One region of the Streptomyces sp. NPDC005151 genome, then DNA from elsewhere that is predicted to be linked to it. Evidence: riboswitches for the same ligand, from Rfam matches in the RefSeq annotation. Region 1 holds a riboswitch; each other region holds the start of a gene.
The links. Region 1 has a riboswitch for cobalamin ahead of ACWD6R_RS17105 (cobalamin biosynthesis protein). Riboswitches for the same ligand answer to the same signal wherever they lie in the genome.
Positions count from the first base shown of each region.

Region 2: another riboswitch for cobalamin. It lies ahead of ACWD6R_RS10965 (ribonucleoside-diphosphate reductase subunit alpha); the one in region 1 lies ahead of ACWD6R_RS17105 (cobalamin biosynthesis protein).
Region 3: another riboswitch for cobalamin. It lies ahead of cobN (cobaltochelatase subunit CobN); the one in region 1 lies ahead of ACWD6R_RS17105 (cobalamin biosynthesis protein).

Region 1 is NZ_JBSFYR010000027.1:69,047-74,569, reverse strand. It holds gene ACWD6R_RS17125 (alpha/beta hydrolase) at 1-83, opposite strand, end outside; gene ACWD6R_RS17120 (class II aldolase/adducin family protein) at 164-877, opposite strand; gene ACWD6R_RS17115 (anion permease) at 1,160-2,449, shown strand; gene ACWD6R_RS17110 (hypothetical protein) at 2,462-2,695, shown strand; cobalamin riboswitch at 3,055-3,183, shown strand; gene ACWD6R_RS17105 (cobalamin biosynthesis protein) at 3,332-4,312, shown strand; gene ACWD6R_RS17100 (cobyric acid synthase) at 4,309-5,523, shown strand, end outside.
Region 2 is NZ_JBSFYR010000014.1:66,879-72,401, forward strand. It holds gene ACWD6R_RS10945 (GntR family transcriptional regulator) at 1-499, shown strand, start outside; gene ACWD6R_RS10950 (DUF3311 domain-containing protein) at 702-956, shown strand; gene mctP (monocarboxylate uptake permease MctP) at 953-2,608, shown strand; gene ACWD6R_RS10960 (GNAT family N-acetyltransferase) at 2,889-3,389, shown strand; adenosylcobalamin-variant (AdoCbl-variant) riboswitch at 3,455-3,554, shown strand; gene ACWD6R_RS10965 (ribonucleoside-diphosphate reductase subunit alpha) at 3,711-5,523, shown strand, end outside.
Region 3 is NZ_JBSFYR010000017.1:71,673-77,195, forward strand. It holds gene cobN (cobaltochelatase subunit CobN) at 1-2,478, opposite strand, end outside; cobalamin riboswitch at 2,552-2,697, opposite strand; gene cobG (precorrin-3B synthase) at 2,915-4,207, shown strand; gene ACWD6R_RS12700 (precorrin-8X methylmutase) at 4,264-4,890, shown strand; gene ACWD6R_RS12705 (precorrin-2 C(20)-methyltransferase) at 4,893-5,523, shown strand, end outside.

The sequences.
Region 1 (5,523 bases):
GCGTACCGGCCGGCTACGACCGCTGCCGCGCCGACGCCGAGGATGGTGGTGACGGCTGCTGCCGCCGCTGTTGCCGGGCGCACTGCTTCAGTGTCCGGGGGTGTGCCGCGCCCTGCCAGTGGACGGGGGCTGTCCGGTGGCTCGCCGGGGCGCCCGCTCCCGGTCAGCCGGGTTGTCCGTACCCCTTCAGGGCGTCCTGCACGTCGCGCAGCTGGGCGAGGGAGAGCAGGGACGGGGTGTGGCCGGGTACGGAGCTCGCGGTGAGCCAGAGCCTGCACATCCATTCCAGCTGGGCGGTGCGGTCGTAGGCCTGGTCGAGGGTGGATCCGTAGGTGACGGTTCCGTGGTTGCGGAGCAGACAGCCCGTGCGGTCGCGCAGGGCGGCCAGCATGTGCTCGGCCAGCTCCTGCGTTCCGTAGCGCGCGTAGGCCGCGGTACGGACGGGGCCGCCGAGCATGGCGGCGGCGTAGTGCACCAGCGGGACCTCGGGGACGAGGGTGGAGACGGCCGTGGCGTGCACGGCGTGGGTGTGCACGACGGCGGCGGCGTCGGTGTTGCGGTAGACCGCCAGGTGGAGCGGGAGTTCGCTGGTCGGGGTGAGGGCGCCGAGTACCTGGTTGCCGTGGAGGTCGACGGCCACGGTGTCGCCGGGGCCGAGCCGGTCGTACGGCACACCGCTCGGCGTGACCAGGACGAGGTCGCCGACCCGCGCCGACACATTGCCCGAGGTGCCGACGACCAGGCCCTCCGCCGCGGTCCTGCGGGCGGTGGCGACGACACCGTTCCAGGCCTGCTCGATCGCGTCGCGTGCGTCCTTCGCATCGCGCCCGTTGTGCCCGTTGTGCCCGTTGCGTGCGTCTTCGTGGTGATCACTCATGGGGGAATCCTGTCAGCGGGGCCGGCGCGGCAGGAGACCTCGGGTGACCCACATCTCTTTTCGGAGGTTTCCCGGCCTCGGATCACGGGGCGTGAAGCGAGGCGGGAGGGGCGAAATCCGGCCACGGCAGGCGCTGCGCCCCGCATCGACTGTCGGTGGCCCGACAAAAAGAATGGCTCAACTCCGTTTGGAGTCACCACAGGGCCCCGTCCAGTTCATCTTCCGTTCACCCAGGTTGCCTACGTTCCACGTGCCAATGACGTCGAGCGATTGCCTGGGTAAATGGAACACATCACGCTGCTACTCGCGATCGTGATCGTGACAGCTCTAGTGTTCGATTTCACGAACGGTTTCCATGACACCGCGAACGCGATGGCGACCACCATCTCGACCGGTGCCCTCAAACCCAAGACAGCGGTGGCCATGTCCGCCGCTCTCAACCTCGTCGGCGCGTTCCTGTCCGTGGAGGTCGCCAAAACGATCTCCGGCGGGATCATCAACGAGGACGGGCTGCGGACAGAAGTCATCTTCGCGGCCCTCGTCGGCGCCATTCTGTGGAATCTGCTGACCTGGCTGGTCGGCCTGCCGTCCAGTTCGTCCCACGCACTCTTCGGCGGCCTGATCGGCGCCGCGGTGATGTCGGCGGGCTGGTCCTCGGTCGACGGCGGCACCGTCGTCACCAAGGTGCTGCTTCCCGCGGTCGCCGCCCCGGTCGTCGCCGGTCTCGCCGCACTGCTGGCGACCCGGCTGACGTACCGGATCGGCGGCAGGATCCGTAACGACGCCCAGGAGAAGGCCACCGCCAAGGGCTACCGGGCCGGCCAGATCGCCTCGGCCGGACTGGTCTCGCTCGCCCACGGCACCAACGACGCGCAGAAGACCATGGGCGTCATCACCCTGGCCCTGGTCACCGGTGGCGTCCTGTCCCCCGGCTCGAACCCGCCGGTCTGGGTGATCGTCTCCGCCGGTCTGGCCATCGCACTCGGCACCTACCTGGGCGGCTGGCGCATCATCCGCACCATGGGCAGCGGCCTCACCGAGCTCAAGCCGCCGCAGGGCTTCGCCGCCCAGACCAGCGCGGCCACGGTCATCCTGGCCTCCTCGCACCTCGGCTTCTCCCTCTCCACCACCCAGTCCTGCTCCGGCGCCGTGATGGGTGCGGGTCTGGGCCGCCGGGGCGGTGTGGTCCGCTGGTCCACCGCGACCCGGATGTTCGTCGCCTGGGGTCTGACCCTGCCGGCCGCGGGTCTGGTCGGCGCGGGCGCGGAGTTCCTCACCAAGCAGGGCACCTGGGGTGTCGCCGTCGTCGCCGTCCTGCTCGTCGCGGGCTCCGGAGCGATCTGGCTGCTGTCCCGGCGCAAGCCGGTCGGGCACCACGATGTCGCGCCCACCGGCGAGGACGCCGAACCGGCGGGTGTCATCACCACCGCCATCGCGGCCGTCACCCCGCCGCCGCCCGCCGGGGCGGCCGCGGTCGCCACGGCAGTGGACACGACCACGGACCTCAAGACCACCATCCCGGCCCAGCCCGGAACCGTCGCCGCCGATCCGGCGCGGCCCGCCACGGTGTAAGGACAGATCACCATGAACATCGACTGGGCAGCTCTCGGCTCCGTTTTCGGCGTCTCGCTTGTCGTCACCGTCGCACTGGTGGGCCTCTTCACCCTGGGCATCGTCGGCCTCTCCAAGCAGCCGGAACCGGCCGCGCAGGGCGGCTCCACCGGAGGCTCCCTGGTGCTCGCCCGCGCGGGCGCGTACCTCTGCTTCGGGCTCTGCGCGGCCGCGGTCGCGTACGGGATCTATCTGATCGTCGCCTGAGAGCCTGTCGGGTGACCTTCGATCGGAAAGCGGACGCGGTCTGGTGCGTGTGATTCCAAGGCGCCGGAAGGCCCTCGGATGGGGTCTCCCCTGCTCGAACGAAGCTGAGAGCCTGGGGAAGGAGCTACTAGGGCATTTCGGCAACGCGGGAAGCGTGCGTGCCAGGGCGTGGCCGCCCGATCAGAGGTCACCCGACAGGCTCTGAGCCCCTTCCCGCACTCCCTCATCGGGCCGGACACACCTCGCGTGTGTCCGGCCCGATGTGCGTCTGCGCACACTGCACCGCCGCAGGTAAACGCCAGGTTGACGGGCGTTCGCGGAGCGTGGTGGACTGCCGGAGCCATTTACGGCGACAGCAGAGGAAGCCGGTGCGAATCCGGCGCGGTCCCGCCACTGTCACCGGGGAGCAGTCCCCCACACCGGAAGTCACGGCCCGCGCATGCGGGCTGGAAGGCCGGGGGAACTGCGGATCCGGGAGCCAGGAGACTCTCGCCGCCGGTCACGTCGAACCAGGGCGCGGACCCTGAGTGAGGACATATCGCCATGCCCGGCTGCCGTGCGTCCGCCGTTTCTGTGCCGCTCCCACCAGGAGCCGGCTGTACCAAGGTCCTTCGAGGCAGCGCGGCCGGCTGAGCCGTGCGAGCCGACCGCATCTTCGCGTACGGCGCCGCCGCCGGCCTGATCGGCGATCTGCTGCTCGGTGATCCCCGCCGGGGGCATCCGGTCGCCGCCTTCGGGCGGGCCGCGGCGGGCGTCGAACGGCGTCTGTGGCGCGACCACCGCGGGTGGGGCGCCCTGCACACCCTGGTCTGCGCCGGAGGCGCTGCGGGTGGGGCCGCGCTGGCCGCCCGTGCCGTACGCCGTCATCCCGCCGCCTCCGTCGCCCTGACCGCGGCCGCCACCTGGTCCGTCGTCGGCGGCACCTCGCTGGGTCGCGAGGCGCGCGCCATCGGCGGCGCGCTCGCCGCCGGTGACATCGAGCTGGCCCGGGAACGGCTCCCCCATCTGTGCGGGCGCGACCCGCACTCCCTCGACGGGCCGCAGATCGCGCGCGCCGTGGTGGAGTCCGTGGCCGAGAACACCTCGGACGCGGTGGTGGGTGCCCTCGTGTGGGGCGCGCTGGGTGGCGTGCCCGGACTCGTCGCCTTCCGTGCCGTCAACACCCTCGACGCGATGGTCGGGCACAAGTCGCCCCGCCATCTGCGCTACGGCTGGGCCTCGGCCCGCCTGGACGACGTCGCGGGCTGGCCCGGCGCCCGGCTCACCGCCGCGCTCGCCGTGGTTGCCGGGGGGCAGCCACGTCGAGCGCTGCGGGCCTGGCGGGCGGACGCGGGCAGGCATCCGAGCCCCAACGCGGGTCCGGTGGAGGCCTCGTTCGCGGGGGCGCTCGGCGTACGGCTCGGCGGGACCCTCGCGTACGGCGGGCGTGTCGAGCACCGGCCGGTACTGAACGGCGCGACCGGCCGTGCGGTGGAGACCGGGGACATCGAGCGCGCGGTGCGGCTGTCGCGCCGGGTGGGGGTGCTGGCCCTCGGCGTGTGCGCGGCGGGCCGGCTGATCGCGGGACGGTGGTCGCCCTCGGGGCGGCGTCCGGCCGTGGGACGGAGCGGGAAATGAGCGGCGGACTGCTGGTCGCCGGAACCACGTCGGACGCGGGCAAGAGCGTCGTCACGGCAGGCATCTGCCGGTGGCTGGTGCGCCAGGGCGTGAAGGTCGCGCCGTTCAAGGCGCAGAACATGTCGCTGAACTCGTTCGTCACCCGCGAGGGCGCGGAGATCGGACGCGCGCAGGCGATGCAGGCGCAGGCCGCCCGGGTGGAACCGACCGCGCTGATGAACCCGGTGCTGCTCAAGCCCGGCAGCGACCGGTCCAGTCAGGTCGTCCTGATGGGCAGGCCGGTGGGCGAGATGAGCGCGCGCGGTTACCACGGGGGGCGACAGGAATCCCTGCTCGGTACGGTCGTGGACTGTCTGGAGCAGCTTCGGGGCACCTATGACGCCGTGATCTGCGAGGGGGCGGGCAGCCCGGCCGAGATCAATCTGCGGCGCACCGACATCGTGAACATGGGGATCGCGCGGGCCGCGCGGTTCCCCGTCGTCGTCGTCGGCGACATCGACCGCGGTGGCGTCTTCGCCTCGTTCTTCGGCACGACGGCGCTGCTCGGCGCCGAGGACCAGGCGCTGATCGCCGGCTATCTGGTCAACAAGTTCCGCGGCGACGTGTCGCTCCTGGAGCCGGGGCTCGACATGTTGCACGGGCTGACCGGGCGGCGGACGTACGGAGTGCTGCCGTTCGCCCACGGCCTGGGCATCGACGAGGAGGACGGGCTGCGGGTCTCGCTCCGCGGGGCCGTACGCGAGTCGGTCGTCGCACCGCCGCACGGCGAGGACGTGCTGCGGGTCGCGGTGTGCGCCGTACCGCTGATGTCGAACTTCACCGATGTGGACGCGCTGGCCGCCGAACCGGGTGTCGTGGTGCGGTTCGTGGACCGGGCGGAGGAGCTGGCCGACGCGGATCTGGTGATCGTGCCGGGCACGCGCGGGACGGTGAAGGCGCTGGCCTGGCTGCGGGAACGGGGGCTGGCCGACGCGCTGCTGCGACGGGCGGCGCAGGGGCGTCCGGTGCTCGGCATCTGTGGCGGGTTCCAGGTGCTCGCGGAGCAGATCGAGGACGAGGTGGAGTCGCGGGCGGGGCGGGTCGACGGGCTCGGACTGCTGCCGGTGCGGATCCGGTTCGACCGCGAGAAGACCCTCGCCCGGCCGGTCGGTACGGCGCTCGGGGAGCCGGTCGAGGGGTACGAGATCCACCACGGGGTCGCCGATGTGCGG
Region 2 (5,523 bases), on a different contig from region 1:
CTCGCAGGCCCTGCAGCTCACCTCGTACACCGAGGACATGCGCGCCCAGGGTCTGGAACCGACATCTCAACTGCTGGACATCGGCTATGTCACGGCCGACGACACCCTCGCCGGGCTGCTGGACATCACAACCGGCGGCCGGGTGCTGCGGATCGAGCGGCTCCGCCTGGCCAGCGGTGAACCGATGGCCATCGAGACCACGCACCTTTCGGCCAAACGCTTTCCCGCGTTGCGTCGTTCGCTGGCGAAGTACACCTCGCTCTACACGGCGCTGGCCGAGGTGTACGACGTACGGCTCGCCGAGGCCGAGGAGACGATCGAGACCTCGCTCGCCACCCCGCGCGAAGCCGGTCTGCTCGGTACGGACGTCGGCCTGCCGATGCTCATGCTGTCCCGTCACTCCCTGGACGGACACGGCGAACCGGTCGAGTGGGTGCGGTCGGTGTACCGCGGCGACCGCTACAAGTTCGTGGCGCGTCTGAAGCGGCCGACCGACTGAATCCGCGGACCGGCTCCTGACCGGACAACTGTCCGGACCCGGACAGAGCATCAGGAGTCGGTCCCCCGGACAGAATCCCTCCAGCGGCTCCGCCACACCGTTGCCGGACCGCAATGCGGACAGGGGGTGACGATGGCCGGAACACTCCCCTAGATTTCCTGCGCATTACAACAGGTGATCAGCGAGGGGACGGAGTCGCCACATGCGCGAAGAAACAGACACGAAACCACCGACAGTCACACCGGCGAGAGTACTCATCGCCCTCTGCCTCGCCACCCCGTTCGTGGCGATGCTCTGGGTGGGTTCATACGCGAAGGTGGACCCCACCTTCATCGGCATCCCGTTCTTCTACTGGTACCAGATGGTCTGGGTGCTGATCTCCACGGCGCTCACGATGGTCGCGTACAAGCTCTGGCAGCGTGACCAGCGCGCCCGCAAGGGGGGTGCGTCGGCATGAAGGACGGCGTGAACGGCGTCGCACTCGGCGTCTTCATCTTCTTCTTCCTGGCCGTCACGGTCATCGGCTTCATGGCCGCGCGCTGGCGCAAGGCCGAGAACGAGGCCAGTCTCGACGAATGGGGCCTGGGCGGCAGGTCGTTCGGCACCTGGGTCACCTGGTTCCTGCTCGGCGGCGACCTGTACACCGCGTACACCTTCGTCGCCGTACCCGCCGCGATCTACGCAGCGGGAGCGGCCGGCTTCTTCGCGGTCCCGTACACCATCCTCGTGTACCCGCTGATCTTCACCTTCCTGCCGCGCCTGTGGTCGGTCTCGCACAAGCACGGGTACATCACCACCTCGGACTTCGTCCGAGGTCGCTTCGGATCGAAGGGTCTGTCGCTGGCGGTCGCCGTCACCGGCATCCTCGCCACCATGCCGTACATCGCGCTCCAGCTCGTCGGCATCCAGGCGGTGCTGGACGTGATGGGCGTCGGCGGCGGCGAGAACACCAACTGGTTCGTCAAGGACCTGCCGTTGCTGATCGCGTTCGCGGTGCTCGCCGCGTACACGTACTCCTCCGGGCTGCGCGCCCCCGCGCTGATCGCGTTCGTCAAGGACGGGCTGATCTACCTGGTCATCACGGTGGCGATCATCTACATCCCGATCAAGCTGGGCGGCTTCGACGACATCTTCGCCAAGGCGGGCCACGCTTTCTCGCAGACCAACCCCGCAACCGGCAAACCGCGCGGCGCCCTCGCGCCGGCCGATCCCGGCCAATGGGGTTACGCGACCCTGGCCCTGGGGTCGGCGCTCGCCCTCTTCATGTACCCGCACTCGATCACGGCGACGCTCTCCAGCCGCAGCCGTGAGGTGATCCGGCGGAACACCACGATCCTGCCGCTGTACTCGCTGATGCTGGGCCTGCTGGCGCTGCTCGGCTTCATGGCGATCGCCGCCGGAGTCAAGGTGGAGAACGGACAGTTGGCGATCCCGCAGCTGTTCGAGAACATGTTCCCCGACTGGTTCGCCGGCGTGGCGTTCGCTGCGATCGGCATCGGCGCGCTGGTCCCCGCCGCGATCATGTCGATCGCCGCGGCAAACCTCTTCACCCGGAACATCTACAAGGACTTCCTGAAGCCCGACGCGACCCCGGCCCAGGAGACGAAGGTCTCCAAGCTGGTGTCGCTGCTGGTGAAGGTCGGTGCGCTCGTCTTCGTCCTCACCATGGACAAGACGGTCGCGATCAACTTCCAGCTGCTCGGCGGGATCTGGATCCTGCAGACGTTCCCGGCACTGGTCGGCGGCCTGTTCACCCGGTGGTTCCACCGCTGGGCGCTGCTAGCGGGCTGGGCGGTCGGCATGGTGTACGGCACGCTCGCCGCGTACGGAGTGGCGAGCCCGACCCAGGCGCACTTCGGCGGCTCCTCGAAGGAGATTCCGGGGATCGGCGAGATCGGCTACATCGGTCTGACGGCGTTCGTGCTGAACGCCGTGGTGACCGTGGTGCTGACGTTCGTCCTGAACGCGGTGAAGGCCCCGGCGGGCGTCGACGAGACCTCCCCGGCGGACTACACGGCGGACGCGGGCGACCCGGACGTCCGGGTGGAACTCCCCTCGGCCAGGCCCGAGTCGAGCCCGTCACCCGACGCGAGCCCGTCCGCCAACTAGTGCCGTGACCGGCAATGTTTGCCCCATAGGGAGCGTCGTCCAGTGCGTGCGATCGCAAGGCGGCCGGAAGTCCTTGGATGGGGTCTCCCCTGCTCGAACGAAGTTGAGAGCTTGGGGAAGGAGCCACCAGGGCTTTTGGCCAACGCGGCGAGCGGGCGTGCTGGGCGGCGCGACGGGGCAAAGCTTGCCGGGAGGGGCACTAGTTCCCTCGCCGGACGGGCTGCACCGCGCCCGTCCGGCACCACCCCACCCCAACCCACCCGTACGGCACACTCCCAGCATGGACCTGTCGATCCGCCCGATCGCCCCCGCGGAACACACCGCCCTCGGGGAGATCACCGCCCACGCCTACCTCGACGACGGCCTGCTCGACTTCGGCGCCGACGACCCGTATCTCGAAAAGCTCCGGGACGTGCCCCGTCGCGCGGCCGAGGCCGACGTGCTCGTCGCCGTCGGTGCCGACGGCACGCTCCTCGGCGGAGTCACGTACGCACCGCCCGGCAACCCGTGGGCCGACATTGCCGGCCCCGACGAGGCCGAGTTCCGGATGCTCGCCGTCGCACGGGCGGCGCGCGGCCTCGGGGCGGGCGAGGCGCTCGTGCGGGCCTGTATCGACCGGGCCCGGGGTACGGACGGCGTCGCGCGGCTCGTCCTGTCGACGACACCGACCATGCTCGCGGCCCACCGGGTCTACCGCCGCCTGGGCTTCCTACGGACTCCGGCGCGCGACTGGGATCCCATTCCAGGCCTCCCGCTGCTCACGTACAGCCTGAGCCTCTGAACCGACGCGACACAACATGTGGGGGCCACCTCATCAGGCGGCCCCCACATGTATGCTCGTGCTCGCTGTCGCCGCAGGGAAATCCGGTGCGAATCCGGAACTGTCCCGCAACGGTATATTCGGTGCCCTTTTGCGCACCCTGAAAGTCCGAGGACCTGCCGACAGCGCGTCCGGCTCGACCGATCCGGACGCCCAGACGTCCGGGCCTCGCGGATGGGCCGGTGGACGCCGCACGCAGTGCTGCCTTCCTTCTTCGGGCATGCCTCCACGCGGCTGCCCCGCTCCCCCGCCGGCCCCGAGCCGAGCGAGGGAGAGCACCACGTGACCATCGCGCCAGCCGATCCGGCTTCAGTCGCCGAGTCCGCGGGAACCACGAACGACGGACCCGGGACCGCACTGCTGCGGACCCTGACCGACCTCACTGCCGATCTGCCGGACACCGACCCCGGCCGAGTCGCCGCCGCCGCGCTGCGCGGCCGCAACGCCGCGTCGGACGAGGCGGAGTTGCGCGCGCTGGCCACCGAGGCCGCCGCGGGTCTGATCGCCGAGGACCCCGCGTACTCCCGGCTCGCCGCCCGCCTCCTGACCCGCACCATCGCGGACGAGGCGGCCGGTCAGGGCGCACTGTCGTTCTCCGCCTCGGTCGCCGTCGGCCACCGCGAGGGTCTGATCGCGGACCGTACGGCCGCGTTCGTGGCGCTCCACGCGGCCCGGCTCGACGCGCTGGTCGAGCAGTCCCTCGCCGACGGCGCCGACGACCGGTTCGGCTACTTCGGGCTGCGGACACTGCACAGCCGCTATCTGCTGCGCCACCCGCTCACCCGCCAGGTCATCGAGACGCCGCAGCACTTCATGCTGCGCGTCGCCGCCGGTCTCGCCGAGGACGAGTCGGTGCGCGCACTGGACGAGGTCGCCTCGCTGTACGGCCTGATGAGCCGCCTCGACTACCTCCCCTCCTCCCCCACACTCTTCAACTCCGGCACCCGGCACCCGCAGATGTCCTCCTGCTATCTGCTGGACTCGCCGCTGGACGAGCTCGACTCCATCTACGACCGCTACCACCAGGTGGCGCGGCTGTCCAAGCACGCGGGCGGCATCGGCCTCTCGTACTCCCGGATCCGCGCCCGCGGTTCGCTGATCCGCGGCACCAACGGGCACTCCAACGGCATCGTGCCGTTCCTGAAGACGCTCGACGCCTCGGTCGCCGCAGTGAACCAGGGCGGCCGCCGCAAGGGCGCCGCCGCCGTCTACCTGGAGACGTGGCACGCGGACATCGAGGAATTCCTGGAGCTGCGCGACAACACGGGCGAGGACCAGCGGCGTACGCACAACCTCAACCTGGCGCACTGGATCCCGGACGAGTTCATGCGCCGGGTCGACGCGGACGGCGACTGGTCGCTGTTCTCCCCCGCCGACGTGCCGGAACTGGTCGACCTCTGGGGTGACGAGTTCGACGCCGCGTACCGGGCCGCCGAGGCCAGGGGCCTGGCCCGCAAGTCGATGCCCGCGCGTGAGCTGTACGGCCGGATGATGCGGACGCTCGCGCAGACCGGTCAGGGCTGGATGACGTTCAAGGACGCCTCCAACCGGACGGCCAACCAGACCGCCGAGCCGGGTCGCGTCGTCCACTCGTCGAACCTGTGCACCGAGATCCTCGAAGTCACCGACGACGGCGAGACCGCCGTCTGCAACCTCGGTTCGGTCAACCTCGGTTCGTTCGTGGCCGACGGCGACATCGACTGGGAGCGGCTGGACTCCACCGTCCGTACCGCCGTGACGTTCCTCGACCGGGTCGTCGACATCAACTTCTACCCGACCGAGCAGGCCGGCCGCTCCAACGCCCGCTGGCGTCCGGTGGGGCTGGGCGCGATGGGGCTCCAGGACGTCTTCTTCCGGCTGCGGCTGCCGTTCGACTCCCCCGAGGCCCGCGCGCTCTCCACGAAAATCTCCGAGCGGATCATGCTCGCCGCGTACGAGGCGTCCTGCGACCTCGCCGAGCGGTCCGGTCCGCTGCCCGCCTGGTCCGAGACGCGTGCCGCCCGCGGCGTGCTGCACCCCGACCACTACGACACCGAGCTGAGCTGGCCGGAGCGCTGGGACGCGCTGCGCGCCCGGATCGCGAAGACCGGCATGC
Region 3 (5,523 bases), on a different contig from region 1:
GCCGGTCTCCCAGGCGAGGCGGGACGGGACCGCCTTCGGGTCGACGGAGTAGAAGTTGCGGCCGGTCGGCAGGACGTTGACCAGGCCTCGCAGCGGGGAGCCGGAGGGGCCCGCCGGGACGAAGCCGCCGTTCAGGGCGTGGACGGTGTGGTCGAGTTCGGCGGTGGTGGCGGACAGCCGGGGGACCACCTCGCGGGCGGCGAAGTCGAGGATGTCCGCGACCGGTCGGGGATGCGATGCCGTTACGGTCGCGACCGCCGCCGGGTCCCAGTCCGCGTCCTCCATCGCCTGGACCAGGGCGCGTGCCTGCTCCTCGGCCTCGTCGGCGGTGGTGCGGGTGGCAGCGGACTCGTCCAGCCCGAGTGCCTCGCGCAGGCCGGGCAGCGACGCCGTACCGCCCCAGATCTGGCGGGCGCGCAGGATCGCCAGGACCAGATTGACCCGGTCCGCACCGGCCGGGGCGCCGCCCAGGACGTGCAGGCCGTCTCGGATCTGGGCGTCCTTGATCTCGCAGAGCCAGCCGTCGAGATGCATGATGAACTCGTCGAAACCCTCGTCGTCCGGGCGGTCGTCGAGCCCCAGGTCGTGGTCGAGCTTGGCGGCCTGGATCAGGGTCCAGATCTGGGCGCGGATCGCGGGCAGTTTCGCCGGGTCCATCGCGGCGATCTGGGCGTGTTCGTCGAGGAGTTGCTCCAGGCGCGCGATATCGCCGTAGCTGTCCGCGCGGGCCATCGGCGGCACGAGATGGTCGATCAGGGTGGCGTGGACGCGGCGCTTGGCCTGCGTGCCCTCGCCCGGGTCGTTCACCAGGAACGGGTAGACGAGCGGGAGATCGCCCAGTGCGGCGTCCGGGCCGCAGGCGGCGGACAGGCCCGCGTTCTTGCCGGGCAGCCACTCCAGGTTGCCGTGCTTGCCGAGGTGGATCATCGCGTCGGCCCCGAAACCGCCGTCGTCCTGCGCCGCCGCGATCCAGCGGTACGCGGCCAAGTAGTGGTGCGAGGGCGGCAGATCGGGGTCGTGGTAGATCGCGATCGGGTTCTCGCCGAAGCCGCGCGGCGGCTGGATGAGAATGAGGAGGTTCCCGCGGCGCAGGGCGGCGAGCACGATGTCGCCCTCCGGGTTGCGGGAGCGGTCCACGAACATCTCGCCGGGCGGCGGACCCCAGTGCCGCTCGACGGCGTCGCGGAGTTCGTCCGGGAGCGTGGCGTACCAGCGCCGGTAGTCGGCGGCCGGGATCCGGACCGGGTTGCGGGCCAGCTGCTCCTCGGTCAGCCACTCCTGGTCGTGGCCACCGGCCTCGATCAGGGCGTAGATCAGCTCGTCGCCGTCGCCGGAGACCAGGCCGGGGAGTTCGTCCTCGGGGCCGAAGTCGTAGCCCTCGGCGCGCAGCCGCCGCAGCAGGGCGACGGCGCTGGCGGGGGTGTCGAGGCCGACGGCGTTGCCGATACGGGAGTGCTTGGTCGGGTAGGCGGAGAGGACGAGTGCCAGGCGCTTGTCCCCGGCCGGGATGTGGCGCAGCCGTGCGTGGCGTACGGCGATTCCGGCGACGCGTGCGGCGCGTTCGGTGTCGGCGACGTACGCGGGCAGCCCGTCCTCATCGATCTCCTTGAAGGAGAACGGGACGGTGATCAGCCGGCCGTCGAACTCGGGGACCGCGATCTGGCTGGCCGCGTCGAGCGGGGAGACGCCCTCGTCGTTGTCCTCCCAGTCGCTGCGCGAGCTGGTCAGGCAGAGAGCCTGCAGGATCGGTACGTCGAGTCCGGTGAGCGCACCGGCGTCCCAGGACTCGTCGTCGCCGCCCGCCGATGCCTCGGCGGGCCGGGTGCCGCCCGCGGCGAGGACGGTGGTGACGATGGCGTCGGCTGCGCGCAGTTCGTCGATGAGTGCGGGTTCCGGGGTACGCAGCGAGGCGACGTACAAGGGGAGGGCGCGGGCGCCCGCGTCCTCGACCGCCCGGCAGAGCGTGTCGACGAACGCCGTGTTCCCGCTCATGTGGTGGGCGCGGTAGTAGAGCACCGCGATGGTCGGGCCGTCGGTGGCGCGCGCAGTGCGCTCCAGGGGCCCCCAGGACGGTGCGGGCGCCGGGGGTTCGAAGCCGTGGCCGGTCAGCAGCACGGTGTCGGAGAGGAACCGGGCCAGCTGGTCCAGGTTGGCCGGGCCGCCGTGCGCCAGGTAGGCGTGGGCCTCGGCGGCGATGCCGATCGGGACGGTGGAGGCAGCCATCAGCTGGGCGTCGGGGGCCTGTTCGCCGGTGAGGACGACGACCGGCCTGCCGGTGGCGAGGACCTGGTCGAGCCCTTCCTGCCAGGCGCGGACACCACCGAGGAGGCGTACGACGACGAGGTCGGTGCCGTCGAGAAGAGCGGGGAGTTCGTCGAGCGGCAGGCGCGAGGGGTTGGCGTAGCGGTAGGTCACCGGACCGTCCGCGGCGCGGGCGCTGAGCAGGTCGGTGTCGGACGTCGACAGGAGCAGGATCATGCGGCGTCGGGCCTTCCTCGGGGTGTCCACGCCCCGGGCGGTGTCGGAATGAGGTCTCCCCTGCTCGAGCGGGGTCGAGAGCTCGGGGAAGGGAGTTCCTGACTCGCCCGGCCGCTCAGGCCGGACTCACAGTGGCGGGACCGCGCCGGACTCGCACCGGGCTTCCTCCCCTATCGCCGTCTTAGAGCCTGTCGGGTGACCTTCGATCGGAAAGCGGACGCGGTCTGGTGCGTGCGATTCCAAGGCGCCGGAAGGCCCTCGTAGCGGAGCTACTAGGGCATTTCGGCAACGCGGGAAGCGTGCGTGCCAGGGCGTGGCCGCCCGATCAGAGGTCACCCGACAGGCTCTTAGGCGATGCCGGGCCGGGTGGCCCGCTGCTAGGCATAGTAAGGGCCTTAGACCGATGGGATTCATACAGCTCAGAATGATGGTCGGTATGCTCGCCGCCATGTCCACTTCCGACACCCCGCCATCGGCCCCGGGGGAGCCCGTCTCCCGTGACCGTGGCGATGCCTGCCCGGGGTCGCTGCGGCTCCACCGGGCGGACGACGGGGCGCTGGCGCGGGTCCGGATCCCCGGTGGCGTGCTGACTGCCCGACAGGCGGACGCGCTCCACGGTGCCGCGCGGGAGTTGGGCGACGGTGAGCTGCATCTCACTTCGCGGGGCAATGTCCAGTTGCGCGGCCTCGGCCGGGAGTGCGGCGGACGGCTCGCCGAACTCCTGGGCGGGGCGGGGCTGCTGCCGTCCCGGAGCCATGAGCGGATACGCAATGTCGTGGCCTCCCCGCTCTCCGGGCTCGACGGCCGGGGCCACCGGGATGTCCGGCCGTGGCTGACCGCGCTGGACGCGCTGTTGTGCGGAAGTGACAAAGCGGCCGGGCTGTCCGGCCGCTTTCTCTTCGCGCTGGACGACGGCCGTGGTGACGTCGATGCCCTGGGTGCGGATGTGACGTTGCTGGGGCAGAGCGACGGGAGCGCGCTCCTGCGGATCGGGGCTGCGGAGGCAGTGCTGAGGGTCTCCGGGGACGATGCGCCGCGCGCGGCGCTCATCGCCGCCGAGACGTTTCTGGAGGCGGCGCAGGAGACGGGCGCCTGGCGGGTGAGCGAACTGCCTTTCGTTGCCGAAGAGTTGCTGGAGCCGGTGAGGGCGGCGCTGCGGGTGGCCGGTGCTGCGGAGCGCGTACCGCCGGCGACGGCGGCGCAGGAGCCCGCGTACGGCGTCGTCGGCAACGCGGCCTGTGTGGGGGCGCCGCTCGGGCGGCTCACCGGTGCGCAGTGGACGAGCCTGTCCCGCGTGGGCCGCGAGCTGCGGCTGACCCCGTGGCGGAGCGTCGTCGTGACGGGCGTGACGCCCGGCGGCGCGGCGGCGCGGCTGCGCGAATGGGGCGCGGCCGGACTGATCGTCGGGCCCGGTTCCGCGTGGACGGGGGTCGGTGCGTGCATCGGCCGGCCCGGCTGTGCGAAGTCCCTGGCAGATGTGCGGGGCGACGCGGAGGCCTTCGTACGGACCGCCGGAGAGCGCGTTGCCGGGCAGCTCCCCGTCCACTGGTCCGGCTGCGAACGCCGCTGCGGTCACCCCAAGGGCGCCTGGGCCGACGTCGTCGCCGTTCCCGGCGGGCACCAGGTGGCCCAGGTCCGTGGCGGCGAACGGGGCGCTCCCGTGACGGTCCACGGCAGCCCGTCCGACCTGGCCGCCGCGGTGAACGCCGCCCGCCGCACCCGTACCTGAACCACCGACCCGAGGGCGCTGCAGCCCGACCACCGACCGGAGAGAGCGAAACCACCGTGTTCCAGTACGAGAAGGACGGACCGGCGATCTACCGCCAGTCCTTCGCCACCATCCGCGCCGAGGCGGATCTCGCGGGGCTGCCCGCCGACGTCAGCCAGGTCGCGGTCCGCATGATCCACGCCTGCGGCATGGTCGACCTCGTACGCGACATCGACTTCACCCCGGGGGTCGTGGCCGGTGCCCGCGCGGCGCTGCGCTCCGGTGCGCCGATCCTGTGCGACGTGGCCATGGTCGCCAGCGGGGTCACCCGCAAGCGGCTGCCCGCCGGCAACGAGGTCATCTGCACCCTGTCGGACCCCACGGTCCCCGATCTCGCCAGGAAGCTCGGCACGACCCGCAGCGCCGCCGCGATGGAGCTGTGGCGGGACCGCATGGAGGGGGCGGTGGTGGCCGTGGGCAACGCACCGACCGCCCTGTTCCGGCTGCTTGAGATGATCGAGGAAGGCGCTCCGCGCCCGGCCGCCGTCATCGGTGTGCCCGTCGGCTTCGTCGGAGCCGCCGAGTCCAAGGACGCCCTGGCCGACCATCCGTCCGGTCTGGAACACCTGGTCGTACGGGGCCGTCGCGGCGGCAGCGCCATAGCCGCGGCCGCGCTCAACGCGATCGCCAGCGAGGAAGAGTAAGAGTGAGCGAGCAGAACACGGGCCGGCTGTACGGGGTAGGGCTCGGTCCCGGCGATCCGGCACTGATGACCGTACGCGCCGTGCAGACCATCGCCGAGGCCGATGTCATCGCCTATCACAGCGCCCGTCACGGACGGTCCATCGCGCGCTCCATCGCCGCCGAGCACATCCGCGCGGACCACATCGAGGAGAAGCTGGTCTATCCGGTCACGACGGAGACGACCGACCATCCGGGCGGTTACCGGGGTGCGATGGAGGAGTTCTACGGCGAGGCCGCGGACCGGCTGGCGGTGCACCTGGACGCCGGGCGGACGGTGGCGGTGCTCGCCGAGGGCGACCCGATGTTCTACGGCTCGTACATGCACATGCACAAGCGGCTCGCCGACCGGTATCCCACCGAAGTGATCCCCGGGGTCACGTCGGTCAGCGCCGCCGCCGCCCGGCTCGGCACCCCGCTCGCCGAGGGCGAGGAGGTGCTGACGATCCTGCCCGGCACGCTGCCGGAGGAGGAGCTGACGGCCCGCCTGGCCGCCACCGACGCCGCCGTGGTGATGAAGCTCGGGCGCACGTTCCCCGCCGTGCGGCGCGCCTTCGAGGCCTCCGGGCGGCTGGCCGAGGCGCACTACGTGGAGC